Azoarcus sp. KH32C: one gene and its partners. The protein of the gene in region 3 interacts with the protein of the main gene of each other region in a pairwise test. Links are inferred from orthologs where the notes say so. Each region holds a gene or a part of one and is shown on either strand. Other genes may lie near its edges.

What was found.
Region 1: the proteins of acpP (region 3) and ybgC interact in binary tests that used the Escherichia coli proteins (3 or more experiments, as listed by UniProt). The link is inferred for Azoarcus sp. KH32C from one-to-one orthologs.
Region 2: the proteins of acpP (region 3) and AZKH_RS11850 interact in binary tests that used the Escherichia coli proteins (3 or more experiments, as listed by UniProt). The link is inferred for Azoarcus sp. KH32C from one-to-one orthologs.

Annotation. Positions count from the first base shown.
Region 1 is NC_020516.1:4,739,021-4,748,581, forward strand. The notes cover bases 3,324-6,224. They hold ybgC (tol-pal system-associated acyl-CoA thioesterase), read left to right. Parts: upstream 3,324-4,519; coding sequence 4,520-4,930; downstream 4,931-6,224. Other genes in these bases: AZKH_RS21290 (lipid asymmetry maintenance protein MlaB), read right to left, coding at 3,324-4,264; tolQ (protein TolQ), read left to right, coding at 4,927-5,601; tolR (protein TolR), read left to right, coding at 5,618-6,028; AZKH_RS21310 (energy transducer TonB), read left to right, coding at 6,025-6,224. Also shown: AZKH_RS21270 (AEC family transporter), read right to left, coding at 1-527; AZKH_RS21275 (acyloxyacyl hydrolase), read right to left, coding at 607-1,125; ATP-dependent protease ATPase subunit HslU, read right to left, coding at 1,133-2,461; ATP-dependent protease subunit HslV, read right to left, coding at 2,458-2,997; more of AZKH_RS21290, read right to left, coding at 3,083-3,323; more of AZKH_RS21310, read left to right, coding at 6,225-6,936; Tol-Pal system beta propeller repeat protein TolB, read left to right, coding at 7,014-8,303; peptidoglycan-associated lipoprotein Pal, read left to right, coding at 8,350-8,889; tol-pal system protein YbgF, read left to right, coding at 8,889-9,561.
Region 2 is NC_020516.1:2,709,042-2,718,558, reverse strand. The notes cover bases 4,122-6,978. They hold AZKH_RS11850 (alpha/beta fold hydrolase), read left to right. Parts: upstream 4,122-5,114; coding sequence 5,115-5,843; downstream 5,844-6,978. Other genes in these bases: bioD (dethiobiotin synthase), read left to right, coding at 6,645-6,978; bioC (malonyl-ACP O-methyltransferase BioC), read left to right, coding at 5,836-6,642; bioF (8-amino-7-oxononanoate synthase), read left to right, coding at 4,122-5,100. Also shown: phosphoserine phosphatase SerB, read left to right, coding at 1-505; AZKH_RS11870 (M14-type cytosolic carboxypeptidase), read right to left, coding at 548-1,675; peroxide stress protein YaaA, read right to left, coding at 1,703-2,488; bioA (adenosylmethionine--8-amino-7-oxononanoate transaminase), read left to right, coding at 2,615-3,934; more of bioF, read left to right, coding at 3,931-4,121; more of bioD, read left to right, coding at 6,979-7,325; AZKH_RS11835 (RNA methyltransferase), read right to left, coding at 7,333-8,127; AZKH_RS11830 (CopD family protein), read right to left, coding at 8,138-8,593; rnhB (ribonuclease HII), read right to left, coding at 8,590-9,204; lpxB (lipid-A-disaccharide synthase), read right to left, coding at 9,177-9,517. UniProt on the Escherichia coli protein: The physiological role of BioH is to remove the methyl group introduced by BioC when the pimeloyl moiety is complete. It allows to synthesize pimeloyl-ACP via the fatty acid synthetic pathway through the hydrolysis of the ester bonds of pimeloyl-ACP esters.
Region 3 is NC_020516.1:3,200,401-3,209,999, forward strand. The notes cover bases 6,661-9,599. They hold acpP (acyl carrier protein), read right to left. Parts: upstream 8,281-9,599; coding sequence 8,041-8,280; downstream 6,661-8,040. Other genes in these bases: AZKH_RS14080 (protein YgfX), read right to left, coding at 6,661-6,756; fabF (beta-ketoacyl-ACP synthase II), read right to left, coding at 6,780-8,018; fabG (3-oxoacyl-ACP reductase FabG), read right to left, coding at 8,370-9,119; fabD (ACP S-malonyltransferase), read right to left, coding at 9,125-9,599. In the rest of the region: lepA (translation elongation factor 4), read right to left, coding at 1-97; AZKH_RS14045 (glutaredoxin family protein), read right to left, coding at 152-418; AZKH_RS14050 (Do family serine endopeptidase), read right to left, coding at 415-1,833; AZKH_RS14055 (SoxR reducing system RseC family protein), read right to left, coding at 1,833-2,306; AZKH_RS14060 (MucB/RseB C-terminal domain-containing protein), read right to left, coding at 2,303-3,274; AZKH_RS14065 (sigma-E factor negative regulatory protein), read right to left, coding at 3,271-3,822; RNA polymerase sigma factor RpoE, read right to left, coding at 3,832-4,431; nadB (L-aspartate oxidase), read left to right, coding at 4,652-6,235; more of AZKH_RS14080, read right to left, coding at 6,274-6,660. UniProt on the Escherichia coli protein: Carrier of the growing fatty acid chain in fatty acid biosynthesis.

The DNA of each region.
Region 1 (9,561 bases), 1.5 Mb from region 3 along the record:
ATCAGCGGCGGCCACACCTGAACGCCGGCGATGCCCACCGCGAGGCCCAGCAGCGTCGCGAGCACCGACGGGACCTTCCACACCGTCCAGAGCTTGATGCGATGGTCGAGCAGCCACGCGCCGAACGAGAAATGCAGCAGGTTCGACACCATGAACATCACGACCGCCGGCGCCAGCGCGGCATCGCCGAAGGCGAGCACCGACAGCGGCAGGCCGAGGTTGCCGCAATTGTTGAACATCATCGGCGGCACGAAAGTCTTCGGCGCGACGCCCGCCTGACGCGCGAGCAACCAGCCGACGAGACCGGAACCGACCACGACGATCAGCGTTGCCACGCCCAGCGCACCGAAATCCGCAATCCGAAATTCCTTGTTGGCGAGGGCCGCGAACACCAGTGCCGGCACGAACACGTCCATGTTGAGCTTGTTCGCGTGCGACAGATCCGGCCGCATGCGCTTTCCGACGAAATAGCCGAGCGCGGTCAGCGAAAACAGCGGGAACAGGATCGATACGATACGCAGCAGCATGTGCCAGAGGTCTAGTGAGAACAGCGCCAAAAAAAAGAAGGGCCCGCGGACGGGCCCTTCGTCATCCTCGATGAAGCGATCAGAACTTCAAGCCCAGCACGACCTCATGCACGTCCAGGCCGTCGTTCGGCTTCGCGATATCGGCATTCGAGTAATGCGAAAAACGCCAGCCGGCGCTGAATCGCCGTCCGAATTCGAGGCCGAGGCCGAGGCGTTCGGTAAACTGAAAATTCGTCGACAACTCCTTCGGACCGAGCCTTGTGCGACTCAGCAAGGCGCCGCCGAGGCCGATTTCGGCATAGGGACGAAGTCCAGCCTCCCCGTAGGTCATGCGCAAGAGCCCCAGCCCGCCAGCCTCGTTGAGCGCGTCCGGCCCATTGCCGCCCTCGTGGCGGAAATGTGTCAGCTCGAACTCGGGGTGAAGGGCCGCGTGCCAGCCCCCCCAGTCGCGCTCCCACATCGGGCTGAGACGCAAATTCGCACCGAAGCGCTCGTAGCCGTTGTGCTTTCCGCCCATCACCCCTACCGTCAGGCCGTCTGCGAAGGCCGGACCCGCAGCCACCAGCGCCGCCACCGCCAGAGTTGTCCAGAGCTTCATAGTCACCTCACAGGACGTAGCGCGCGAGATCCTCCCGCTGCGCGAACATTTCGAGCCTCGCATCGACATACGCGGCGTCCACAGCGACCTTCTCGAGTCCGCTCTTGCCTGCGTCAAAAGACACTTCCTCGAGTAGTCTTTCCATCACGGTGTATAAGCGCCGCGCGCCGATATTCTCGGTCTTTTCGTTCACCTGGAAGGCAATTTCAGCGATCCGCCGGATGCCGTCCGTGCCAAATTCCACATTCACCCCGTCGGTCGCGAGCAAAGCCTGGTACTGGCGCGTCAGGCACGCATCGGTCTGGGTCAGGATGCGCTCGAAATCCTCGACCGACAGGCTCTCCAGTTCAACTCGGATCGGGAAACGGCCCTGCAGCTCCGGAATCAGGTCGCTCGGCTTCGACAGGTGGAAGGCCCCGCTCGCGATGAACAGGACGTGGTCCGTGCGGATCATGCCGTACTTGGTCGATACCGTCGTACCTTCGACCAGCGGCAGCAGGTCGCGTTGTACGCCCTGACGCGACACATCGGCGCCATGCATGTCGGAGCGCGCCGCGATCTTGTCGATCTCGTCGAGGAACACAATGCCGTTCTGCTCGACGGCGGTGATCGCCTCGGCCTTCACCTCCTCGTCGTTGATCAGGCGCGCGGCCTCCTCGTCGGCCATCGCCTTCAGCGCGTCGCTAATCTTCATCTTGCGCAGCTTCTTCTTGCCGCCGCCGAGATTCTGGAACATGCCCTGGATCTGCTGCGTCAGCTCCTCCATGCCGGGCGGCGCGAAGATCTCGGCCGTCATGGCGTGAGTGGCGACCTCGATCTCGATTTCCTTGTCGTTCAGTTCGCCTTCGCGCAGCTTCTTGCGGAATTTCTGGCGCGTCGCCGAATCCTGCGGCTCGGGCTCCGTGAGGCCAACGGGGCGCGCCGGCGGCAGCAGCGCGTCGAGCACGCGATCCTCGGCCGCATCCATCGCGCGGTCGCGCACCCGCTTCATCGCCCGCTCGCGTCCATCCTTGATCGCGATTTCCGCGAGATCGCGGATGATCGTTTCGACGTCGCGGCCAACGTAGCCGACCTCGGTGAACTTGGTCGCTTCGATCTTGATGAAAGGTGCGTTGGCCAGCCGCGCCAGACGCCGCGCGATCTCGGTCTTGCCGACGCCGGTCGGTCCGATCATCAGGATGTTCTTCGGCGTGATCTCGCTGCGCAACGGCTCCTCGACCTGCGCCCGGCGCCAGCGGTTGCGCAAGGCAATCGCGACGGCTTTCTTTGCCTTGCCCTGGCCGACGATATGTTTGTCGAGTTCGGAGACAATCTCCGGGGGGGTCATCTGCGTCATCCCTCAAGCACCTCGATCACGTGACTCTGGTTCGTATAGATGCACAGATCGCCGGCAATCTGCAGCGACTTGCGCACGATCTCCTCGGGCGGCAGGTCGGTATTCTCGAGCAAGGCGCGGGCTGCCGACTGCGCGTAGGCGCCGCCGCTGCCGATCGCGACGATCCCCTGCTCGGGCTCCAGCACGTCGCCGTTGCCGGTGATCACCAGCGAATTGTCGCGGTCGGCGACCGCCAGCATCGCCTCGAGACGACGCAGGATGCGATCGGTGCGCCAATCCTTCGCCAGTTCCACGGCGCTCCTCAGCAGGTTGCCCTGGTGCTTCTCGAGCTTTGCCTCGAAACGCTCGATCAGCGTAAAGGCGTCCGCGGTGCCGCCGGCGAATCCCGCCAGGATCTTGCCCTGGTAGATCGGGCGCACCTTTCGCGCAGTCGCCTTGATGACGATGTTGCCCAGCGTGACCTGACCGTCACCGCCCAGCGCGACGCGGTTGCCGCGCCGCACCGAAAGAATCGTTGTCCCGTGGTACTGTTCCATTGATCTGTCCTTGAGCCCGGCACGGCATCCGCGCCGCGCCCTCTGCGTTGCATGACTTCGCCCGAACGGGATGCAGCCCGCAGCCTCAGCCGCGCAGCATCACCACGGCGACCTGATCGACGCCCATGACCCGCAGCAGCGCCGCCACCATTGCATTGACATTACGCAGCACGATCTGCTTCCCCTGCGCCTGCAGCGTCGCGAGGATGTTGAACAGCGTGCCCGCGCTGACGAAATCGATGCGCCGCAGCTGCGCGCACTCGACCTCGAGCTGCTGCAGATTGGCGGCCTGAGCGGCAAGCTGGCGGATCTTCTCCACCGACGCGCTCGTCAGCTCGCCCTCCAGCACGAATTCCTTGGACGCGGCGGGCGCATCCAGATCCATCACCACTTCGTGGGTCACGATCGCACTCGTCGTCGCCTGCGCCTCGGCGCGCGGCTCCCATGACGGCGGCGACTCCTCGAAGGTAATCGCGTAATCGACCGCGAGATCCTCGAAGCGCTCCTGCTCTCCGAGGTGCTGCAGCAGCTCAAGCTGCAGCAACCACATGTCGCGCCCCTCGGCCTGGCCCGGACGGACCTGACCGGACAGCATTTCCGCGAGCGCACCGCAGTTGAGCAGCGACACCTTCACCCGCTCCGCGGCCAACTCGCGCAAGACTGCACGAAACTGCGAACATCCAGTGACGTCGACCGAGCGAAGCCGCCCCAGATCGATCCGGATCGATCCGCTCTTCTTCGCAATCACCCCAATCTGTTCGAACTGACTCGCCGCCTGTCCCGACAGCGCGCCAGCCAAGTTCACCAAAGGCGCCTGACGGGGGCGCGTCGCCTGGCCGGACTCGCTCGACAGATCGAGCCAGGGCGGCGGCGAGCGTTCGAAGCGCGTCGCGTAGTCGAGTACGCGCGTCTCGAAGCTCTGGCGCTGGCCGGTGAGCCGGTACAGATCGAGCAGCATCATCCACACCCCCTCGCCGGTGTGGCTCGCGTCGCCGTCGAGCACGCCGTTGAGCAGGGCCTCGGCCTCGACCGTACTGCCATTGGCATAGAGCACCGCCGCTTCCTCGTACGCCGCTCCGATCCCCGAACCGCCCCCGATTTCCTGCACTTCGACCTGCCCCGCGCAATGCGCGAGCACCCGCGTCGGGTCGCCGACCGAGAAATCGAGGGTCGACAACTCCGGCGGTTCCGGCGCCTGGGCGACCGGCTCCGGCGCGACATCCGGCACACGCGGAGCGGGCTTCTTGCCGAAGAATGGAAGAACCACGTTGCAACCTGTCCGAAGGAATTGACGAAAACTTTTGGGGTAGGGCGCCCAGCATAGCACTTTGGCCCGCTCTGCTGCTCGCTCCCGGGCGATGACCAGCTCCCGCTGCCCGCCATTCTGGGCAAATATGCTCCGAACGATCTAAAACGTTTTGCAAAACTATTGCAATGCGGCAAATGTAACGATCGCCATCGGCTCGGCTAGAATGCTGCGATGCACCCATTCCCTCCTGTCAGCACCGGCGGTGAAGCCCCGATGACGGCCTTCACCCTGCCGGTTCGCGTCTATTACGAAGACACCGACGCCGCGGGCGTCATCTACTACGCCAACTACCTGCGTTTTTGCGAGCGGGCGCGGACGGAATGGCTCCGCGCCGCGGGCTTCGAACAACAGTTGATGCTGGCCGAGCAGCGCCTGGCTTTCGTGGTTCGATCAATAAATGGCGAATACGTGTCACCCGGATTGCTCGATGATGCGTTACATGTCGTGTCGACGATCGAAACCCTCGGCGGCGCGAGTCTCGTGTTCGTGCAGAAGGTGATGCGCGGCGACGAGTTGCTGTTCCGCGGCCGCTTCGTCATCGCTTGTATCAATCTGGACAAGAAACGCCCCACTCCGATCCCCCCCGACATGCGGGAAAAACTTAAAGAACTCGTTCAAGCATGAATGTCTCCCACGATCTCTCGATCATCAGCCTAGTCAGCCAGGCGAGCCTCCTGGCGCAACTCGTCATGGCCCTGCTGGCCGCCCTGTCGGTAATGTCCTGGTACTGGATCTTCCGCAAGTCCTTCCAGATCCGCGGCGCGCGCAACAAGACGAACACCTTCGAACGCGACTTCTGGAGCGGAGGCGACCTCAACTCGCTGTACCAATCGGCCGCGGCCGCACGCCACGACACCGGCGGCATGGAACGCATCTTCGAAGCCGGCTACCGTGAATTCAGCAAGCTGCGGGTCAAGAGCCACGATCACGGCGCGATCATCGACGGCGCGCGCCGTGCGATGCGCGCGACCTACCAGCGCGAGGTCGACGACCTCGAAGCCCACCTCGCCTTCCTCGCCTCGGTCGGCTCGGTGTCGCCCTACATCGGTCTCTTCGGCACCGTGTGGGGGATCATGAACGCCTTCCGCGGCCTGTCCAACGTCAGCTCCGCGACCCTCGCCAACGTCGCACCGGGCATTGCCGAGGCGCTCGTCGCCACTGCGATCGGCCTCTTCGCCGCGATCCCCGCCGTCGTCGCCTACAACCGCTTCGCGCACGACATCGACCGCATCAGCATCCGCTTCGAGAGCTTCATGGAAGAGTTCTCGAACATCCTGCAACGCCAGTTGCGCTGAGCGGCGGAGAACTCGCATGCGCCAGCGTCGCCTGATGAACCAGATCAACGTCGTGCCCTACATCGACGTGATGCTGGTCCTGCTCGTGATCTTCATGGTCACGGCGCCGATGATCCAGACCGGGAGCGTCGACCTGCCCTCGGTGGCCGACGTCCCGCAACCGGCCGTCGAAGCGATGTACGTCGTCGTCGAGCACGACGGTAGCCTCGGCTTCCAGCAGAACGCGAGCGCCACCAAGCAGCCGATGAGCAACACGGAGCTGCTGCGGCGCCTGCGCGAAGCCATCGAACGCAATCCGCAGCAGCCCGTCGTGATCGCCGCCAGCAAGCGCGTCTCCTACGAAAAGGTCATGGACACGCTGAACGGTCTGCGCCAGGCCGGGATTCAGAAGGTCGGCCTGCAAACGAACGCCAGCAGCAGCCGATGAACGACACGCCCCTGCACATCGCGAAGCGCGAACAGCCCGGCAAATGGGCCTCGCTCGCGCTCACCCTCGGCGTGCACGTCGTGCTGATCGCCTTCCTGGTGTTCGGCATCCGTTGGCAGAGCAGCCCGCCGGCCGCGATGCAGGTCGACCTCGTTGGCGCGCCGGCGCCGGCCTCCGCCCCGACCGAGCCGCCGCCGCCCCCGCCGAAGCCGGAACCGAAGCCGGAACCCAAACCGGAGCCGCCGAAACCCCAGCCCAAACCCGAGCCGAAACCGGAACCGCCCAAGCCACAGCCCAAGCCGGAACCGAAGCCCGAGCCCAAGCCCGACATCGCGAACAAGGCCCAGAAACCCGAGCCGAAAAAGCCCGAACCGCCCAAACCGGAGCCGAAGAAGCCAGAGCCGCCGAAGCCGGAGCCCAAGCCCGAGCCGAAGAAACCGGAACCGCCGAAACCGGAGCCGAAGAAGCCGGAGCCCCCGAAGCCCGAGCCGAAGAAGACCGTCGAACCGCCCCGCGACGACTACATGGCGCAGCGCCTCGCGCAGGAAAGCGCACAGACCGCGGCACGCGCACAAGCCGAACGCATCATGCGGGACGACGCCGCGCGCGCCGCGAGCGCGAGCAGCAAGGCCTCCCGCGACGTGTACAGCAACGCCATCCGCACCAAGGTGCGCGGCAACCTGCTGCGTCCGCCCGGTCTCAGCGGCAACCCGGAAGCCGTGTTCGAGGTCGACCAGTTGCCGACCGGCGAAGTGTTGGCGATCCGGCTGAAGCGCTCCTCCGGCGTGCCGGCGCTCGACGACGCGATCGAACGCGCGATCCGGCGCTCCAGTCCGCTCCCCTTGCCCAAGGATGGGGAACTTTTTGAGCGTACTCTCGAACTCAAGTTCCGCCCGCTAGAAGATTGATCATGCAAATTCACGCCAGATTGGATCCTTACGGCACCAATTCGGCTCCGTTCGCTATAATTGCCGCTTGAAGGCCCATGTCCGCCATGAAAATGCTCCCTGCTCCCTTCCGCCCGCTGGTCGGTGCAGCGCTGGCAGCCCTGTCGCTGCTGGCCCATGCGCAACTGTCGATCGAAATCACCGGCGCGGGCGCGAGCCGCTTTCCGGTCGCAATCCCCGTCTTTGAAAATGAAGGCAGCCTGCCGCGCGCCGTCACCGACGTCGTGCGCGCCGACCTCGAACGCAGCGGCCTGTTCAGCCTGATCGACCTCGGCCTGACGCCGCTCCCCGTCACCGTCACGCCGGACCTCCCCGGCCTGCGCGGCCGCGGCGCCGATGCCGCCTTGGCCGGCAGCATCTACCCGCAAGGCGACGGCCGTTTCGAGGTGCGTTTCCGGCTGTTCGACACGCAGAAGCTCAACGAACTGGGCGGGCTGACGATGCGCATGGCCCCGGCACAGAACCGCGCCATCGGCCACAAGATCGCCGACTTCGTCTATGAGAAATTGACCGGCCAGCCCGGCTACTTCTCGACCCGCATCGCCTACGTCGTCAAGAGCGGCTCGCGCTACGAGCTGCAGATCGCCGACGCCGACGGCCAGAACTCCGCCACCGCGCTCGCCTCGCGCGAACCGATCATCTCGCCCGCCTGGGCGCCGGACGGCCAACGCCTCGCCTACGTTTCTTTCGAGTCGAAAAAGCCGGTCATCTACGTCCATACCCTCGCGACCGGTCAGCGCCAGGTCGTCGCCAACTTCAAGGGCTCGAACTCCGCGCCGACCTGGTCGCCCGACGGCCAGCGCCTCGCGGTCGTGCTGACCAAGGACGGCCAGTCGCAGCTCTACGTGCTCAATGCCGACGGATCGGGCGTGCGCCGCCTCGCCACCTCCAGCGGCATCGACACCGAACCCGCCTGGTCGCCCGACGGCGAGTGGATCTACTTCACCTCCGATCGCGGCGGCAGCCCGCAGATTTATCGCTCGCCGGCCAACGGCGGCAGTGCCCAGCGCGTAACCTTCGAAGGCAGCTACAACGTGACGCCGCGCCCCGCGGCCGACGGCTCGAGCCTCGCCTTCATTACCCGGAACAACGGACGCTTCCAGGTCGCCATCATGGACCTCGCCACGCGTCAGACCACGATCCTCACCGACTCGACGCGTGACGAGTCGCCCAGCTTCGCGCCCAACGGCCGCATGATCCTCTACGCCACGGAAAGCGGTGGCCGGGGGGTGCTCGCGGCAGTTTCGTCCGACGGCCGGGTGAAGCAGCGTCTGTCGGTGCAGGCCGCTGACGTCCGCGAGCCCGCCTGGGGCCCGCTACTCCGTTAACCCCCGCGCAACTGCACTGCCCTACGCATAAACAAAGGAAAGACCAATGAAGAAGCTTGTCGTGCCCGCCCTCATCTCCGCCCTCCTCGCTGCTTGCAGCAGCACCGGCACGTTCGACCAGCCCACGGGCGGCGCTGCCGTGGAAGATCGCACCGGCGGTGCTTCGTCGGGCGCCGGCGTCGCTACCGTCACCGCTCCGAGCGCTACCGGTTCGGGCATCGCGGCACTGACCGACCCGAAGAACATCCTCTCCAAGCGCAGCGTCATGTTCGACTTCGACAGCTACGTCGTGAAGGATGAGTTCCGTCCGCTGGTCGAAGCCCATGCCAAGTTCCTCGTCCAGAACCCGACGATGAAGATGCTGATCCAGGGCAACGCCGACGAGCGCGGCAGCCGCGAATACAACCTCGCCCTCGGCCAGAAGCGTGCCGATGCCGTGCGCAAGGCGCTGACCCTGCTCGGCGCGAAGGAAGCGCAGATCGAGTCCGTCAGCCTGGGCGAAGAGAAGCCGCGCTGCTCCGAAGCGACGGAAGCCTGCTACGCGCAGAACCGCCGCGGTGACATGCTCTACTCGGGCGAATTCTGATGAAACGCCTCCTGCCGCTCGCCGTCCTGCTTTCCGTCTCGTACGTCGCACCTGCGCACGCACTGTTCGACGACGATGAGGCACGGCGCCAGATCGTCAATCTGCGAACGGAAACCAACACCCGGCTCGATCGGATGGAGGCAAACAGCAGCCGCGGGCAGCTCGAACTGGCCAGCCAGAACGAGCAGCTCCGCACTGAAGTATCCAAGCTGCAGGGCCAGCTCGAGGTCCTGCTGCACGACATCGAATCCCTCAAGCAGCGCCAGCGCGATTTCTACGTCGATCTCGACAATCGCGTGCGCAAGCTCGAGACGGCGGCCGCTACCGCTGCAACCGCCGCGGCAGCCGCCACCCCGGCCGTGGATCCGGCCGCCGAATCGCGCGAATACGAAAGCAGCCTGAACCTCCTGAAGGAAGGGAAGTACAAGGAGGCCCAGGCGAGCTTCGACCACTTCATCAAGGCCTACCCGCGCAGCAGCTACCTGCCGAACGCCAACTTCTGGGCGGGCAACGCCGCGCTGCAGGCGAAGGACGTCGCGACCGCCAACAACTACTTCAAGACCATCCTGAACACTTGGCCGAACGACCCGATGGCGCCCGACGCGATGCTGGGCCTCGCGAATTGCCAGCAGGCCTTGGGCGAGGCGAAACCTGCGCAGGAAACCCTCAAGA
Region 2 (9,517 bases), 500 kb from region 3 along the record:
CGAGATCGACTTCACCGAGTCCCTCACCCGTCGCGTCAGCCTGCTCGCCGGCCTGCCGGAATCGGCGCTCGCGGAAGTGTACGAGCAGCGTCTTCGACTCAATCCGGGCGCGGAGCGCCTGATGCAGGGACTGAAGCGGGCAGGCATCCACACGGTGTTGGTTTCAGGCGGATTCACCTACTTCACGGAGCGGTTGAAGGAACGTCTGGACTTCGATGAAGCCCACGCGAACCAGCTCGAGGTCCGCGAAGGGCGCCTGACCGGGCGCGTCAGTGGACCGGTCGTCGACGGCGCCGCAAAGGCCGAACACCTGCGCACGACGCGCGAACGGCTTGGTCTGCGTCCGGACCAGGTAATCGCCGCCGGCGATGGTGCCAACGATATCCCGATGCTTACCGAAGCCGGGTTCGGCGTCGCCTATCACGCGAAGCCAGTTCTGCGCGAGATTGCAGACTGCCGACTGGATTACGTCGGCCTCGACGGCCTGCTGAACCTCTTCGCCTGACCGTCGTCGGGCCCGCGGCCGGGCCCGACCACTCCGCCGCCCTTACGGCGCTTCCAGGTGCGCGAGGATCGCGTTCAGCATCGCTGCGCCCAGCCGCTTGCTGCGCGCGCCATTCCAGCCCACGTTTCCATCCGGCAGGTTCGCGTTGTCCTTGAACGGCATCTCGAGCGTCAGCGACACGCAGCGGAAGTGGTGCGCCACCCACTTGCTCGCCAGCGTCAGCAACTCCTCGCCGAATCGTCCTGGCTTATAGCCGTGCTCGGTCTGGAAGTCCGGACTCGCCGCCTTCAGCGCCGCGACCACTCGCTCCTGCTTCGCCGCGGTCTCACGCGTGAATCCCGGCACTTCCTCGGCCGTCGAAAAGAACACATAGGGGAGCGCCTCGTCCCCGTGGATGTCGAGGAACAGCGAGCAGCCCGTCTTCTGCATCGCGGCACGCACGTGCAGCACTTCCGGACTCGCATTGAGATCCGGCGCAAGCCATTCGCGATTGAGATTACGGCCCGCGGCGTTCGTGCGCAGGTTGCCGTGAATCGCGCCGTCCGGATTCACGTTCGGCACAATGTGCAGCACTGCGCGTTCACGGATGTGACGCGCCACCGGATCCGCCGCATCGAGCAATCGCTCGAGCAGCCCCTCGATGAACCACTCCGCCATCGTCTCGCCCGGATGCTGGCGACCGATGACCCAGATCGGCAGCCGTCCCGGCGAATCCCGGCCCACGACGATGCGATCGATTTCCCGCCCCTCGACCGTCGCGCCGAGGCTGTCGACGCTCGCGAAAGGCGTCACCTCCGCCCAGCCGAGCATGTCCAGGTGCCGCTCGTAGGAATACGGCTCGAAGTAGGCGTAATAGACGCTGTTCCGCTCTGGCGTGTGCTCGACGACTAGTTGCCCGTCCTCGTAGCTCGTCGCATGGACGCGGAACCACGTGCGACGATCGTAGGACGCCACGCAGCGGTAACCCGGCCAGCCGTCCGGGTAGGCAGCCTCCGCGGCGTTCTCGAAAACCATGCGCAAGGCCTGCCCTTCGGCACCCTGCACGCGAAAATGGAACCACTGGCGGAATTCGGCCGCGTTGTCCGCACGCAAACGCAGACGGATATCTTGCGGGTCGTCGAGGCTCAGCACCTCGATCGCGCCGGAATCGAAATTTTGGCTGATTCTCACGAGTAAGCCCTTTCGATCATCCTTACGTCAATCGGCACGGCGCCGGAACACCAGCGTCGCATCGTCCGAGGCTTCCGGCGCGAAGACGTAGCCCTCGCTGTCGAAGCCCTTGAGCCCTTCCGCGTCCTCAAGGCGATGCCGAATCGCGTACCGGCTCATCAGCCCGCGCGCACGCTTCGCATAGAAGCTGATGATCTTGTAGCGCCCGCCCTTCCAGTCCTCGAAGACGGGCGTAAGCACGCGCGCCGACAACTTCTGTACCTTCACCGACTTGAAGTACTCGTCGGACGCGAGATTCACGAGGATGCCCTCCCTTCCGGCTTCACGCTCTGCAGCGATCAACTCGTTCAGCTTCAGCGTCAGCGTGTCGCCCCAGAACGCATACAGGTTTGCCCCGCGTGGATTTGCGAGACGCGAGCCCATTTCGAGCCGGTAGGGCTGGATCAGGTCGAGCGGGCGAAGAACACCATAGAGCCCCGACAGGATCCTCAGGTGCGCCTGCGCCCAATCGAGGTCCGCCTGGGACAGCGTCTTCGCGTCCAGGCCTTCGTACACGTCTCCGTTGAAGGCGAGCGCCGCCTGCTTGGCGTTCGACGGATCGAAAGGCAGCGCCCAACTTTCGTACCGTGCGACATTGAGGGTTGCGAGCTGATCGGAAAGATCCATCAAGGCAGCGATGTCGGCAGGAGACTTCTGTCTCAACACAGCGATCAGCTCCGACGCCTGGGACAGGAAATCACACTGCGTGAAGGTCGAGGTGACGGAAGGCGTTTCGAAATCGAGGGCTTTTGCGGGGGAAATGACGAAGATCATTGGAGTCGTCTTTATTGTCGGTAGCATTACATGGTAGCAAAACACCTCAGCCACGAGACCCATCATGTTTGACACGGCGCGCCCATTTGCGCCACATTTGCCGACCGCACCACCGCAGGAAAGCCGATGTCCAGCCCCAATTTGCTCCAACGCTCGCTTGCCGCAGTCTGGCACCCGTGCACGCAGATGAAGCAACACGAGGCCCTGCCGCTGGTGGCGATCACGCGCGGCGAAGGGCCGTGGCTGTACGATGCGGAGGGGCGCCGCCTGCTCGACGGGATCAGCTCCTGGTGGGTCAATCTCTTTGGCCACTGCAATCCCCGTATCAACGCCGCACTGCGCGACCAACTCGAACGGCTCGAGCACGTGATGCTCGCCGGCTTCACGCACGAGCCGGTCGTCGCACTGTCCGAGCGTCTCGCGGCGCTGACCGGCCACCGCCTCGGACATGCCTTCTATGCCTCGGACGGCGCATCCGCGACCGAAATCGCGCTGAAGATGAGCGTCCACTACTGGCGCAATCTTGGACGCCCCGAGAAATCGCGCTTCGTGAGCCTCGCCGGCAGCTATCACGGCGAGACGGTCGGCGCGCTTGCGGTCACCGATGTCGCGATCTTCCGCGACGCCTACGCGCCCCTCGTCCGCAGTGGCAGCATCGTCCCGACGCCGGATGCCCGACTCGCCGGCCCCGGCGAATCCGCAGCCGACGTCGCCCGTCGCGCCGCGACACAGCTCGAAGCCCACCTCGCACGCCATCACCACGAAACTGCCGCCCTGATCGTCGAACCCCTGGTTCAGGGCGCCTCCGGCATGGTGATGTACGACGAGGAATACCTTCGCCTCGCCCGCAGCTTGTGCGACCGCTACGAAGTGCTGCTGATCGCCGACGAGATCGCCGTCGGCTGCGGCCGCACCGGCAGCTTCTTCGCGTGCGAACAGGCCGGCATCTGGCCGGATTTCATCTGCCTGTCGAAGGGCATCTCGGGCGGCTACCTGCCGCTGTCCCTCGTCCTGACCACGCAGACGATCTACGACGCCTTCTACGACGATGCGACGGTCCGCGGCTTCCTCCACTCGCACTCATACACCGGCAACCCGCTCGCCTGCCGCGCGGCGCTCGCGACCCTAGACATCTTCGAACAGGATGACGTCCTCAACGCCAATCGGCAGCGTTCGGCCGAGCTCGGCAAAACGCTGCAGGCGCGCTTCGGCGAGCATCCGGCAGTCCGGCACCTGCGCCAACGGGGCATGATCGCCGCGTTCGACGTCGACACGCCGAAGCCGGATTTCTCGCGCCGGTTCTTCAGCGCAGCGCTCGACCACGGCGTACTGCTGCGCCCCATCGGCAACACGGTCTACTTCATGCCGCCCTACGTCCTGGACGACGCGCTTATCGCGCATCTTGTCGACGGTGCCGGCGCTGCACTCGACGAGGTCCTCGCGTGAGCACCAGGCTGCTCGACGAACTGAAAACGAACCTGGCGGAGCTCGACGCACGCGCGCTGCGCCGCGTCCGCCGCAGCCTCGAATCGCCCTGCGGCCCCTACGCACGGGTCGACGGCCGCGACATGCTGGCGTTCTGCAGCAACGACTATCTCGGCCTCGCCGCGGATCCCGCGATTGCTCAGGCCTTGCAACGTGGCGTCGAACGCTGGGGCGCCGGCTCCGGCGCCTCCCACTTGGTCAGCGGCCACTACACCATTCACGACGAGCTCGAAGCTCGCCTTGCAGCCTTTGTCGGCTGCGAACGCGCCCTTTATTTTTCCACCGGTTTCATGGCGAACACGGGCGTCGTTCCCGCGCTCGTCGGGCGGGGCGACGCGATATTCGCCGACCGCCTCAATCACGCCTCCCTGGTCGACGGCGCGCTCCTGTCGCGCGCCGACCTGCATCGCTATCCCCACGCCGATCTCGCGGCCCTCGAACGCTCGCTCTCGGGCTCGACGGCCAAGCGCAAACTGATCGTCACCGATTCGGTGTTCAGCATGGATGGCGACGTCGCGCCCCTCGCCGACCTGCTCGAACTCGCGGAACGTCACGACGCTTGGCTGATGGTCGACGACGCTCACGGCTTCGGCGTACTCGGCCCACATGGGCGAGGCGCCCTCGCGGAGGCCGGCCTCGACTCCTGGCGTCTGATCTACATCGGCACGCTCGGGAAGGCCGCGGGGGTGTCAGGCGCCTTTGCGGCAGGCAACTCGGAGGTCGTCGAGTGGCTGATGCAGACCGCCCGCCCCTACATCTTCACCACCGGTGCGCCTCCCGCCCTCGCCGAGGGGCTGATGGCAAGCCTCGACCGCATCGAACGCGGCGACGATCTCCGCACGCAACTCGACACCCTGATCCGCGTCCTGCGCGACGAACTCCGCCTCGAACGCTGGCAGCTGATGAATTCGCGAACACCGATCCAACCGGTCGTGATCGGCGACAACGCCGAGGCCGTTGCCGTTGCCCGGGCTCTTTGGGACGAAGGGATCTGGGTTCCGGCCATTCGACCGCCGACGGTACCGAACGGCACAGCCCGCCTGCGCGTCTCCCTGAGTGCCGCCCACACCGTTGCCGACGTCGAGCGGCTCGCCGCCGCCCTGCGGCGCCTGGAGGCCGCAAGATGAGTTCGGCTCCGCTGGTGCTGCTGCACGGCTGGGGGCTGACGCCAGCCGTGTGGCGAAACTTCTTGCCCGCCCTGCCCTCCGGCCTCGACATCCGCACTCCGGCGCTTCCCGGTCATGGATGCGACGCAGCCCCCGATTCGCTCGACATCGCCGATTGGGCTGACGCGCTCGCACCGACGCTTCCCGACGGCGCAGTCGTCTGCGGCTGGTCCCTCGGCGGCATGATCGCGATGAACCTCGCTCGGCGTCGTCCTGAAAAAGTCTCCCGCCTCATCCTGATCGGGACTTCGCCGCGCTTCATCGCCGACCCGCAGCAGGATTGGCCGCACGGGCTGGCCGCAACCACCGTCAGGGAATTCATCGACAATTTCGAGGCTGCGCCCGAAGCGACGTTGAAGCGTTTCATTGCGCTGCAAACGCTCGGCGACGCGCATCGCCGCCCTGTTGGCAGTGCCCTCACCGAGGCACTGACGGGCATCGAAACAAACAGCCTGCCGCATCTTGCTCGCGGCCTCCGCTTGCTCGCCGCGTCCGATCAACGCGCCATCGCCTCCGGGATTCGCCAGCCCGTCACGCTCATCCACGGCGCGGCCGATGCCTTGATGCCCATCGGCGCGGCTCACTGGCTCGCAAACGCTTTTCCGTCGGCCCGCCTTACGGTACTCGACAGCTGCGGGCACGCGCCCTTCCTTTCCCGGCCCGACGTATGTGCCGAGCAACTCGCCGCTGCCTGCAATGCCTGAAGGTCGCGTCGACAAACACTCCGTACGCTCTGCCTTCAATCGCGCAGCGGCCAGTTACGACCGCGCCGCCGCCGTCCAGCGCGAGATTTGCCACCGTCTTGCCGCGTTCGCTCTGACCGGTCATCAAGGGGCGAAGCGGCAGCGCATCCTCGATGCCGGGTGTGGCACCGGCTATGGCCTGAACATCCTCCGCGATACCTTTCCCGACGCCTCCAGCATTGCTATCGACTTTGCTCCGGCGATGCTTGAGCAGCTCATGCACTCGGCGAACCCGGACGACAAACCGATATTGCCCGTGTGCGGCGACCTCGAAGCCTTGCCGCTCGCTTCCGGCAGCTTCGACCTCGTATGGTCCAGCCTCGCCTTGCAGTGGTGCGACCCCAATCGCAGCCTCGGCGAACTCGCGCGCGTTCTGAAGTTGGGCGGCATGGCCTGCATCGCCACCCTCGGGCCACGTACGCTGTGGGAGCTGCGCGAAGCCTTCGCCGCCATCGACCAGGCCGAACACGTGATCCGCTTCCATGAAGCCGATTTCTGGCTGGCCGCAGCCCGGGATCATGGCCTGCAACCCGTCGCCCACACGCGTGAAGACGCATTCGCCCTCGCCCCCGATCTCCGCCGACTGTTACGCGACATCAAGTCGATCGGCGCCCAGACGGTCGGCGAACATCGTCGCCGGCAGCCCCTCGGACGTGCGGCATGGAACAAGCTCGAGGCCCGCTACGAAGCCCACCGGCGCCCGGATGGCCTGCTGCCCGCCACCTACGACCTGATCCTGCTCACGCTGAAGAAGCCTTAACCATGACGAACCGTCAGGCCTGGTTCCTCACCGGAACCGACACCGAAATCGGCAAGACTTTCATCACCTGCGCGCTGCTCCACGCCGCACGTGCCGCCGGCCGCTCAGCCCTCGGCATGAAGCCCGTCGCGGCGGGTGCCGAAGACGTCGACGGCGTACTAATCAACGAGGATGCCGCACGTCTGCTCGCCGCCGGCAGCTTCGATCCGGGCCTGCAGTGGCTGAATCCTTACTGCCTCACCCAACCCGTCGCCCCGCACATCGCCGCCGCCGCCGAGGGCGTCTCCATCGATCCATCGCACATCCTCAAGGCTTTCCGCCTGCTGCAGACGCAGGCCGATGTTGTTATCGTCGAGGGCGTCGGCGGCTTCCGCGTGCCGCTCGACGACGACTACGACACGGCCGATCTTGCCGTCGATCTTGGCTTGCCGGTGATCCTCGTCGTCGGAATGCGGTTGGGCTGCATCAACCACGCGCTATTGACCGTCGAGGCGATTAAGGCACGCGGGCTGCGCCTCGCAGGCTGGATCGCAAACTGCATCACCCCCGACATGCCACGCCTCGACGAAAACATCGCGGCGCTCCAGCAGCGCATTTCGGCGCCACTACTGGGCGTCGTGCCTTATGTCCCGGGAAACGACCCGTCGCTCGCCGCACAGCGCCTGCAACTGCCAGAGGATTGAAAACAGATCAGCGCCGAGCCGCACGCCGCTGCCGCACCTGCTCGAATAGGCAGATCGCCGCTGCCGCGCCGACATTGAGCGATTCGACCGCTCCCGGCATCGGGATGATCACCATGCCCCGGGCCAAAGCGGCAACCTCCGGCGAAAGGCCTGCGCCTTCCGAACCGAACAACCACGCTACCGGTCCGCGAAGGTCGCAATCGTACAGATCCCGCGCCCCCTTGCCCAAGCCTGTCGCGAGAACCGCGCCCCGGTAGTCCTTCAGCGCAGCAACCGGATCGACGCCCTCATGGATGCGAAGACAGAAGTGGCCGCCCATTCCCGCGCGCAGCACCCGGGGCGACCACGCATGCGCACATCCGGGAGTCATCAATACATCCGGAATCCCCGCTGCGGCGGCCGTTCTCAGGATCGTCCCCAGATTGCCCGCATCCTGAATGGTGTCGAGTAGCAGCAAGGAGGCGTCGAACGCTGCGCCGTGGCCGGCCGCGTCGGGAAGATCGACGACCGCCATCAAGCCGGACGGCGCATCGACCGGACTCACGTGCGCAAACAGCGAATCGGTCAGATGCAGCACGGGCGTTCCCCCACACTGCTCAAGCAGACCGGAAATTTCATCACGCTCGAGGCCCTGATCGCTCACCACCAGCTCTCGCAGCGGGAAGCGCGCGTCCAACGCCGCCTGAACGAGATGCGGGCCGTCGAGAAGCGTTTGGCCGTGGCTTCGGCGATCGCGCGACGAGTGCGCCAAGCCGTGCAGGCGTTTGACTGTCGGATTGTCGCGGGATGTGATGTGCTTCAAGAGACGAGCCTCAGACGCCCAGCCCCAGCGTCGCGATCCCGATCGTGACGATTCCGATGGCAAGGTTGAAACCGACCCGCTGCCGAATACCGTTCATCGCGACGGCCGCGGCGGCCCAATCTTCCCGCGCCACCGCACTACGCAGCTGCGGCCACGGGCGGAACCAGATATACATGAAGACCGCGATCATCACCGTGCCGGTAAGAAGCATCACATGCCAGGCCGTCGGTGCGTGCCCGAAGCCCACACGCACCAGCATCGTCCCGCCGCTGATTCCGATTAGCGCGACGGAGCCCCATACCAGGCGGAAGAAACGCGACAACACGCCCACCCACAGCACCAGGCGCTGCGGCGGCGCGAGCGTCGACGCCGCCGGTCGCAGGCACGCATACGCGAAGAGCATCCCCCCGACCCACGTGACGACCCCGGCCAGATGCAGGAAGAGCAGCAAATGATGAATCGTCATAGCAGCGTCCCGGCGGGCCAAAGTTCCGGATTCGCGACCAGATCGCGTACCGGCGCGAAGCTACGACGGTAGCAGTCTGCCACCCCATGGAGACGCAGTGCGGCAAGATGTTCCGCTGTAGGGTAGCCCTTGTGGCGCGCGAATCCGTACGCCGGATAGATGACATCGAGTTCGACCATCTGCGCGTCCCGCACCGTCTTCGCAAGAATCGAAGCCGCGGCGATGGCGGGCACGGTTGCATCCCCCTTGACCACCGCTTCCGACGGAACATCCAGCACGGGACAGCGATTGCCATCGATTCGTACAAGGTCCGGGCGATGCGACAAGCCGGCCACGGCTCGTTGCATCGCAAGCATCGTCGCGTGCAGGATGTTGAGGCGGTCGATCTCGGCGACCGTCGCTTCCGCGACCGCCCACGCCAACGCCCGCTCACGTATCAACTCGGCCAAACGGTCGCGCGCACGCTCGGTAAGCTTCTTGGAATCGTTCAGACCCTCGATCGGCCGTGCCGGATCGAGAATCACCGCGGCTGCCACGACCGAGCCCGCCAAGGGGCCCCGCCCTGCCTCATCGACGCCGCAGATCAAGCCGGTTGGTGGGACGGCTTCCATTCGGAACTCCGGCTCAGGTAGGGAAGAATCGCCGCAGCCGCCTTCTCGGCAGTGTTCTGGCGCAGCGTCAGGTGCATCGCAGAGAACCGCTCTTCCAGCCTTCGACACCCCTCGGGGTCGACAAGCCACTTCTCGAGCGCATCCGAGAGCGCTTCCGGCGTCGCTGCGTCCTGCAGCAGTTCCGGGACCACGGTCTCGTTACACAGAACGTTAGGCAAGCCCACCCAAGGCAGATAGGCCATGCGTTTCATGAGTCGATACTGCCACTTCCCCATCCGGTAGCAGATCACCATCGGCCGCTTCAGCAATGCCG
Region 3 (9,599 bases):
CGGACAGGCCCCCACAATACTGGATCAGCCGGTCCGCCAAGGTGGACTTGCCATGATCGATGTGGGCAATGATGGAGAAATTTCGAATATGTTGCATGCGACAACAAAAGAAAGGTGCCATACGGCACCTTGAATGGATCGATTGAATCAGCTAAGCGGCGGATTCTAGCGGAAATCCGCGGCAATAGGCACGAATGGCCGCTTCGTCCAGGTGGTAATGACAAAGAACCTTGTCGCCTGCCACCACTACCGGCACCAACTCGTCCCAGCGAGCCTCCAGCTCCGGATCGGCATCGACGTCCAGAGTCCGCACCGACCACCCCAGCTCTGCGGCGAGCGGTTTCAGCTTATCCACTAGATCATGACAAAGATGACACCACTCGCGGCTCATCACCGTGAATTCGCGAACGACAGTCATTCGCCCGCCCGCAAACTAACATAGCTTGCCCCTTCGCTACGCTGCACCAGCAAGGTCACAGTCTGGCCATCCTTCAGATCGGACACCTGCCGGTTGTACGTTTCGAGCGTCTTCAGCGGAATCTGCCGCCCACCGACCACCATCGCAAGGATCAGATCGCCGACCTGGAGATCGGCACGCGCCGCCGCGCCCTGGACTCGCTCGACCAACAGACCATGATCGGCGTTACGCTCGCGACGTTGGGTCGCATTCGGGACAGCCAGGGCAAGTCCGAGCTTGTTCGGGGCCGGCGAAGCCCGCTCGGCACGTCGCGCGCGCCGCGCCGCATCATCCTGCCACTCGCCGACGACAACCTGCATCTCACGCAAGGAGCCTCCACGATAAAGGCTCAGCATTGCCGATGCACCGGGACGGCTCGCGGACACGATTCTCGGCAAGTCACTGGAATTCTCGACCGCCTTGCCGCCGAAACGGACGATCACATCGCCCTGCTCGATACCGGCCTTCGCTGCCGGTCCATTCTGCTCGACCGCACTGACCAGCGCGCCCTCCGGGCGCGGCAGGCTGAAGCTGTCAGCAAGCGAACGTGTCACTTCCTGAATCGCGATACCGATCCTGCCCCGCTGAACCCGGCCGGAAGCCCGCAACTGCGCCTGCACATCCATGGCAAGATCGATCGGAATCGCAAACGACAGCCCCATGAAGCCGCCCGTCTGACTGAATATCTGGGAATTGATCCCGACCACCTCGCCCTTCAGATTGAAAAGCGGACCGCCGGAATTTCCGGGATTGATGGCTACATCAGTCTGGATGAACGAGACGAAATTTTCATCGGGAAGGCTACGCCCCTTTGCACTGACGATGCCCGCCGTGACGGAATGGTCGAAGCCGAAAGGCGACCCGATCGCGACAACCCATTCGCCGACCTGCAACTTGGCGGGATCGCCGATAGTCAGTCGCGGCAGGTCGCTCGCTTCGATCTTGATCAAGGCGACGTCACTCCGCGCGTCGGCGCCGATAACGCGCGCCCTGAACTCGCGCTTATCCACCAAGCGCACAAGAATCTCGTCCGCATCCTCGACGACATGGGCGTTCGTCAGAATATAGCCGTCCCCGCTGACAATGAAGCCGGAGCCAAGGGAGCGATTGTCAGGGTCGGATCGAGGATGACCGGGCTTCTTGGGGATAAACCGACGAAAGAAGTCGAACATCGGATCGTCATGATCCAATCCCGGAAACGTTTGCGCCCCCGACTTCCCGGACTGTGCCGCACTGATATTCACCACCGCCGCCCCGTGCCGCTGCACGAGCTGAGTAAAATCGGGTAGTACCGCGGCACCACCCGCGCCGTGCGCGACGGGCACCAGAGCCAACAGCGAGACCAAGAACACTCGCCGAACCCAACCAAAAACCATCATCCGAACCTGCTCCGCTGCTCTTCTGCGCATTCACTCGCCGTCGTCATCTCGACACCGAGCCCCCCCCACACATCCGGCCGCTGCATCAGCCAGCGACTCAGCCCGAATGCCGACACCAATCCGGTCATCGCCCCAATCAGTGCGCTGAGATCTTCACTCCCCGCGGGGGAGAACAAGGTTCCAAGGGCCGCACCGACAAGTAGAAACACCACCGCAACGCCATATCCCAACAGGGCGCCGCGCAAGGGCGCGCGCGCATCCACCCGGAGATTGACCGTTTCTCCGACCTTGGCTCCCACTCCATTGCGCATCCGAAACAGATCAGTTCTCGCTTTAAAAGGATAGACCAGTCCCGACGATCGACATCCCCCTGGTTCATCGCAGCGACCGCAGCCACCCGTTCGATTGCGCACCCTCACCCAAGCATCGTCTCCGTCGACACATTCGACCACGGCGGCGATCTGAATCATCGCGCTACGGGTTCCATCGCGTCGGCGAGCCGCTGGACGGTTCGCAAGGGAACCTCGCCGAGAGCGGTGACTAGATGAGGACCGACCATCCGCTTGTAAATGTTGATAGCGCCGCTCGACAACTGGCCCGCCGCCAATCGTCCACTCGCCTGGTTGGCGGGCTCGATAAAAACCGAGATCGCTGCAAGACCGTCGCTATAGACGAGATGCAGGGCGTCGCCATGATCACGCCCCAGGGGCCTGCGCACTATCGACATCAACGAGAAGCCGGCGATCGGTGCCTGCACGCCCCACCCGCTGTCCTCGCGACGAATCTCGACACCATTCGCATGGACAACCTTCCAGTCCCCGTCGCGCGCGAGACGGGGCCGCACGGCCTCCATCGCGATGTCGCCGCCGATCTTCACGTCGCTGAATGCGAACTGTTCGATAATCTCGCCACGATCGTCCAGCGTACGCGACTTCAGTAGAAGCCCTGACTGCATTTCGGCCCACAACTGGTAGCCGAATCGATATTCGTCCTTCGGCTCCAGGATGATCTGCTGCGCCTCCATTCCCGCAATTCGCCCGACCTCCCCTTTCCGGATCCGGTAATTCTCGGCAATCCCCGCGAAGGACGACGGCAGCCGCGCAGGGAAAGCCCGCCGCCCCCCCGCTCGGTCGATAATCACTGTCCGCTGGTCAGGCAATATGCAGCGAACCTCGCTGCTGCTCCTGACCACCTCCCGCGGACTTCCGTCGAGCACCTCGAGGCGTTCATGCTCACCGGCCGCATCCATCATATGGACCACGCGCGAAGTCTCGAAGCTCTTGCCGGATTGGTAGATAAAAGTGCCCGAGTAATTGAGGCGCTGGCCGGCGGCGGCCATGCGCCCGAGCCAGGAGAGCGCATCTCCCGGGGTCTGCGCCATCGCCTGCGGTTCAACAAGCGTGAAGCAGAACCCCAGCACGACGAGAAGCCACTTCATCGGGCGCCGTCCTGACTGACTTCGGATATCGACCTGACGTGTTGGATAGCTCCGGAGATCGGCCCGCCTCCGGTCATCGATTGATGAGCAAAAACGTATTCTTGATGCGGATCGATCGCGGAAGACGTGACCGAGACAGGACGCACACCTGACACCTGGGATTCGACCAGCTGCAGTCGCGGCGAAACCTCAGCTACGTGACTCACGCCGGTAGGCTCGGCATACAGTGCATGAGCCACCCAGCCAACCGCCGCAACGCCCATCACCGAAGCCGCCAAGGGCATCAGCGAACGCCAGACCCCGGATGTGCCGGATTCCGCGCGTTTCATGACAGGCGCCAGCAATGTCGGCGCCGTATCGATTTCCGCCATCACCCGATCAACGAAGTCATGCGCCACGCATTCGTCGCCGCGCAGCGCATCGCCTATCAGACAATACGTCTCCCACTCGTTGCGCAGAATCGGCTCGCACCGGACCTCCTCGAGAACTGTACGTACGCACTGATCATCCAGTTCGCCGTCAAGAAATGCCGACAGTTTGTCCTTCATGAATACCACCTACCAACGTTTGTCAGGAGCCGTGTCCAGCAGCGGCCTCAGCTTTTCAGCAATTGCTTCGCGTGCCCGAAAGATCCGCGAACGCACCGTCCCGATCGGACAATCCATGATGCTAGCAATCTCCTCGTAGCTCAGGCCTTCGAGCTCCCTGAGCATGATCGCGGTCCGCAACTCCTCCGGCAACGCCTCCATCGCCTTGTTCACCGTATCGGCTATCTGCTGCGTCATCAGCAATCGTTCGGGCGTGTTGATATCCCGCAACTGATCGCCTTCCTCGAAGGTTTCAGCCTCCTCAGAGTCGAAACCGGTGGACGTCGGGGCACGCCGGCCCTGTGACACCAGATAGTTTTTTGCCGTGTTGATTCCGATCCGATAAAGCCAAGTGTAAAAAGCGCTATCTCCCCGAAACGACCCCAAGGCCCGATAGGCCTTGATGAACGTCTCTTGGGCCACATCCTCCACTTCGGCGGAATCGCGGATCAGCCGCGAAAGCAGTCTGTGCAGCTTCCGCTGGTACTTCGCAACCAGCAAGCCAAACGCCTGCTTGTCGCCGCGCTGTACGCGTTCGACAAGTTGCTGATCTATCTCGCGATCGCTCATGAGCGGGCCGTTTCCCTACGTTGGGCAAAATCCGCGCCAGTATAGCGACCCCCTATGAGTACGGCAAAGCCGGAGTTATCCAACAGACACGGACCGTTTCAAATAGTTCATACGTTGGTGTGGTCTTGCACTCGGTGCGCCACACGACCGTTCGCGATCTGCGGAAGACGCGCCCAGACGTGCTATATTGCCGCGCGCCCGTCCTTTGGTTTTCGCGATCTTGTCAAAACAATACGACGTACTCATCATCGGCAGCGGCACCGCTGGCCAGTCACTCGCCCTCAGACTTGCGGATCATCTGCGAATCGGGATTGTCACCAAACGCTCGCTGGCCGACAGTGCCAGCGCGTGGGCGCAAGGCGGCATTGCGGCCGTGCTCGACAACACGGACAGCATCGCCGCTCACATTCAAGACACCTTCACGGCCGGGGCGGGACTGTGCGACGCCAACGCGACCCGCTTCGTCGTCGAGCATGGCAAACAGGCGATCGAGTGGCTGATCGGAAGAGGAGTGCCTTTCACCCGGGAAGACGAATCCACGATCGGCTACCATCTCACGCGTGAGGGCGGTCATTCGCATCGCCGGATCATCCACGCCGCTGACGCGACGGGAGCCGCCGTCCAGGAAACGCTGAGCGAACAGGTCTGCTCGCATCCGAACATTGAAATTCTCGAAAATCACATTGCCGTCGATCTGATTCTCGGAAGCAAGATCGGCCTTCCGACTGAAGGCTGCCTTGGCGCATACGTCTTCGACATCGCAAATGATCGGGTCGTCACGATCGGCGCTCGCAGCACGGTGCTCGCGACAGGAGGGGCCGGCAAGGTCTACTTGTACACCACGAACCCGGACGTGGCGACCGGCGACGGGATTGCAATGGCCTGGCGTGCGGGCTGCCGCGTCGCAAACATGGAATTCATCCAGTTCCACCCGACCTGCCTCTACCACCCGCGAGCCAAGTCCTTCCTGATTTCGGAAGCCGTGCGAGGCGAAGGCGGTCTGCTGAAGCTGCCCGACGGAACGCGTTTCATGCCCGACCACGACGAACGCGCCGAGTTGGCGCCGCGCGACGTGGTGGCACGGGCAATCGACTTCGAAATGAAGAAACATGGCCTCGACTGCGTGTTTCTCGATATCAGCCACAAGCCCGCCGATTGGCTGCGCAGCCATTTTCCGAATATTCACGCACGATGCCTCGAACTCGGTATCGACATCACCCGTGAAGGCATCCCTGTCGTTCCGGCGGCTCACTATACCTGCGGCGGCATCGTCACCGACCTGGCGGCACGAACCGACGTCGGCGACCTGTACTCTGTCGGCGAGTCGGCGTGCACGGGCCTCCACGGAGCGAACCGGTTGGCGAGCAATTCGCTGCTGGAGTGTCTGGTGTTCGGCGAAGCCGCGGCCCGCGACATTCTCGCCCGCCCGCGCCAATCGCTGCCGTCGCTGCCTGGCTGGGATGAAAGCCGGGTGACGGATGCTGACGAAGAGGTGGTGATCTCGCACAACTGGGCCGAACTGCGCCGCTTCATGTGGGACTATGTCGGTATCGTTCGTACGACCAAGCGACTACAGCGCGCGCAGCACCGCATTCGCCTCCTCGCCCGCGAGATTGACGAGTTCTATTCGAACTTCCGTGTCAGCAACGACCTGATCGAACTACGCAATCTCGTCGTGACTGCGGACCTGATCGTGCGCTGCGCATTGCGCCGCAAGGAAAGCCGCGGCCTTCATTTTTCACGCGACTTTCCCGACACGCTCCCCAATCCCAAGGATACGGTCTTGCGGCCGGGTAAGGACTGATCAGCACAGCCCGCGGCGAAGGCCCCGGGCATTCTGGCTCAGCCTCTTTCCTCTCCCTCTTCCACGACATCCGTCTTCGCATTAAGCGCGGGTTTCGCCACGTGCCGGAACCAGATTCGAAGCTCGCGCCACGCATCACCATCCACGCCATCCGGCACGAGCATCATGGCTCCCCGGAGGGTCCGCCGGCGCGCACCATCATGGCGACTCCCTTCCCAGTGCAGCCACAATCCCCAGCCAAAATCGGTACTCGTTGCCCGCGGCAGGACATGAAGTTCTCCGTCAGGAATCATTAGATTCAGGCTGCCATCGGGCTGCAGAGTCAGAGCCATGCCCTGCTTGCGGCGTTCAGCCGCCATCACGGACCACTGCGACAACGCTGCGATCACGACAACGACAACCACTGCAAACGGAGGGAACGAGGACCGCAGAAATGCAAACGCCGCGATCATGTGAATCGCGGCGCTCAGTCCGACCGACAGCCTGGAAGGCTTCAGCCGGATTTCGTACGGGAAGCGCACGGGACGGCGCTCCCGACCCATCATCAAACGCGTCGGAATGCCAACGTGCCGTTCGTGCCGCCGAATCCGAACGAGTTCGACAGCGCTGCGCGGATTTCCATCGGCCGTGCCTTATTGGCGACGTAATCCAGATCGCACTGCTCGTCCTGCTCGAAGATGTTGATCGTCGGAGGAGCGATCTGGTTGTGAAGCGCGAGCGTCGTGAAAACGGCCTCGATCCCGCCGGCGGCGCCGAGCAGGTGGCCAGTCATCGACTTCGTCGAATTCACTGCGATCGACTTCGCACGATCACCAAAACAACGCTTGACCGCCGTCGTTTCGGCAAGGTCGCCCAACGGCGTCGACGTGCCGTGCGCGTTGATGTAATCAATTTCGTCGAGGGACATACCGGCATCGCGCATCGCATTTGTCATGCAACGTGCCGCGCCGCTACCGTCCTCGCATGGAGCGGTCATGTGGTAAGCATCGGCACTCATGCCGTAACCGACGACCTCCGCGTAGATCTTTGCGCCGCGGGCCTTGGCATGCTCGTACTCTTCGAGGACCAGAACGCCGGCGCCTTCGCCAAGCACGAAACCGTCGCGCCCCTTGTCCCAGGGACGGCTGGCAGTCGCGGGATCTTCGTTGCGGGTCGACAATGCGCGCGCCGAGGCGAAACCACCGATCGCAAGCGGAGTGACCGTAGATTCGGCGCCTCCGGCGACCATCACGTCCACGTCGCCATACTGAATCAACCGTGCTGCCTCGCCGATGCAATGAGTGGCAGTGGTACACGCGGTGACCATCGCCAGGCACGGCCCCTTGAGACCGAACATGATCGACAGGTGACCGGCGATCATATTGATGATCGTACCGGGGATGAAGAAGGGCGATATCTTCCTGGCCCCGCCCTTCACGTAATCGTCGTGAGTCGACTCGATCATCGGCAGACCGCCGATGCCCGAACCGATATTCACGCCGATTCGTTCGGCGTTGCCTTCGTTAACCTCGATTCCAGCATCCTTGAACGCCTGGATGCCTGCCGCCAGGCCGTAATGGATGAACACATCCATCCGGCGGGCGTCCTTGGGGGAGAGATAGGCACCGACATCGAAGCCTTTCACCTCGCCGGCGATCTTGACCGGGAAATTGGAGGCATCGAAGCGGGTGATCTCACCGATACCGGAGCGGCCGTTGACAATATTGTCCCAAGCCTCCGGAACGGTATTCCCGACCGGGGAGATAATGCCCAGACCGGTAATGACGACTCTACGACGGGTCAATGTACGCTCCGGTGATCAGGTATTACTTCTTCAGATGGGCGTTGACGTAGTCAATCGCCTGCTGAACCGTGGTGATTTTCTCGGCTTCTTCGTCCGGAATTTCGCACTCGAATTCTTCTTCGAGCGCCATGACCAGTTCCACGGTATCCAGCGAATCCGCGCCCAGATCGTCGACGAACGAGGACTCGGTCTTGATTTCCGACTCGTTAACACCAAGTTGCTCGGCGACAATCTTCTTGACGCGCTGTTCGATGTTATCCATGAACTAACTCCTTCCCTGAAATGATCCAGATATAAAAAAAGCCGGCGTATTCTACCAAAAAGGATGGCAACCGCTATCGCAGCCGGCGATTACGACATGTACATGCCACCGTTCACATGCAAAGTGGTCCCCGTGACGTAGGCAGCGGCAGGCGACGCAAGGAATGCCACCGCACCCGCAACCTCTTCCGGGCGCCCCAGTCGGCCAAGCGCGATATTGCCGAGCAAGGCGTCCCGGGCGGACTCAGGCAGTGCCCGGGTCATGTCGGTATCGATGAATCCGGGCGCGACGCAATTGACGGTGATATTGCGGCTCCCGAGTTCGCGCGCAAGCGCGCGGCTCATGCCGGCGACACCCGCCTTGGCTGCCGCATAGTTGGCCTGCCCAGGGTTCCCGGCACTGCCGACGACCGAGGTCACGTTAATGATGCGTCCGCCCCGCGCCTTCATCATGCCGCGCATGACGAGACGGGACATGCGGAAAACGGCCTTGAGATTCGTATCAAGCACCGAATCCCACTCTTCGTCCTTCATGCGCATCGCGAGGTTGTCGCGAGTGATGCCGGCATTATTGACGAGGATGCCGACAGCACCGAAACGCTTTTCGACTTCCGCCACGAGCGCTTCGCAGGCTGCAGCATCGGTCACGTTCAGCGCCAGACCGCCGCCCTTGATACCCGCTTCTTGCAAGCCTTTCTCAATATCCGCTGCACCGCCTTCGGACGTTGCCGTGCCGACGACCGTCGCCCCGAGCTTGCCGAGTTCCAGCGCAATGGCGCGCCCGATACCCCGCGACGCGCCCGTAACCAGCGCAACCTGCCCTTCCAGCGAAAAACTCATCCTGCTTACCTCACCGCCGCAATCGACTGTTCCAGACTGGCAGCATCGTGAATCGAGCCACCCTGTACTTCACCGGCAATGCGCTTGGTCATACCCGCAAGCACTTTACCCGGGCCACATTCGAGAATGTGGCTCATGCCACGCCGGGCGAGTTCCTGCACGAGCTCGATCCAGCGAACCGGCGAAAAAGCCTGTCGGACCAAGGCGTCGCGGATCCGGTCGGGATCATCGTATGCTGCGACATCGACATTATTGATAACAGCGATTTCCGGACGGCGAATCTCGACTGCCGCCAGACGCTCTGCAAGACGCTCGGCGGCCGGCCGCATGAGCGCACAGTGGAACGGCGCGCTCACCGGCAGCATCACCGCACGCTTGGCACCACGCGCCTTCGCAGCTTCGATCGCGCGCTCGACGGCAGCCCGGGCACCGGCAATCACGATTTGGCCCGGAGCATTGAGGTTGGCCGCTTCGACCACC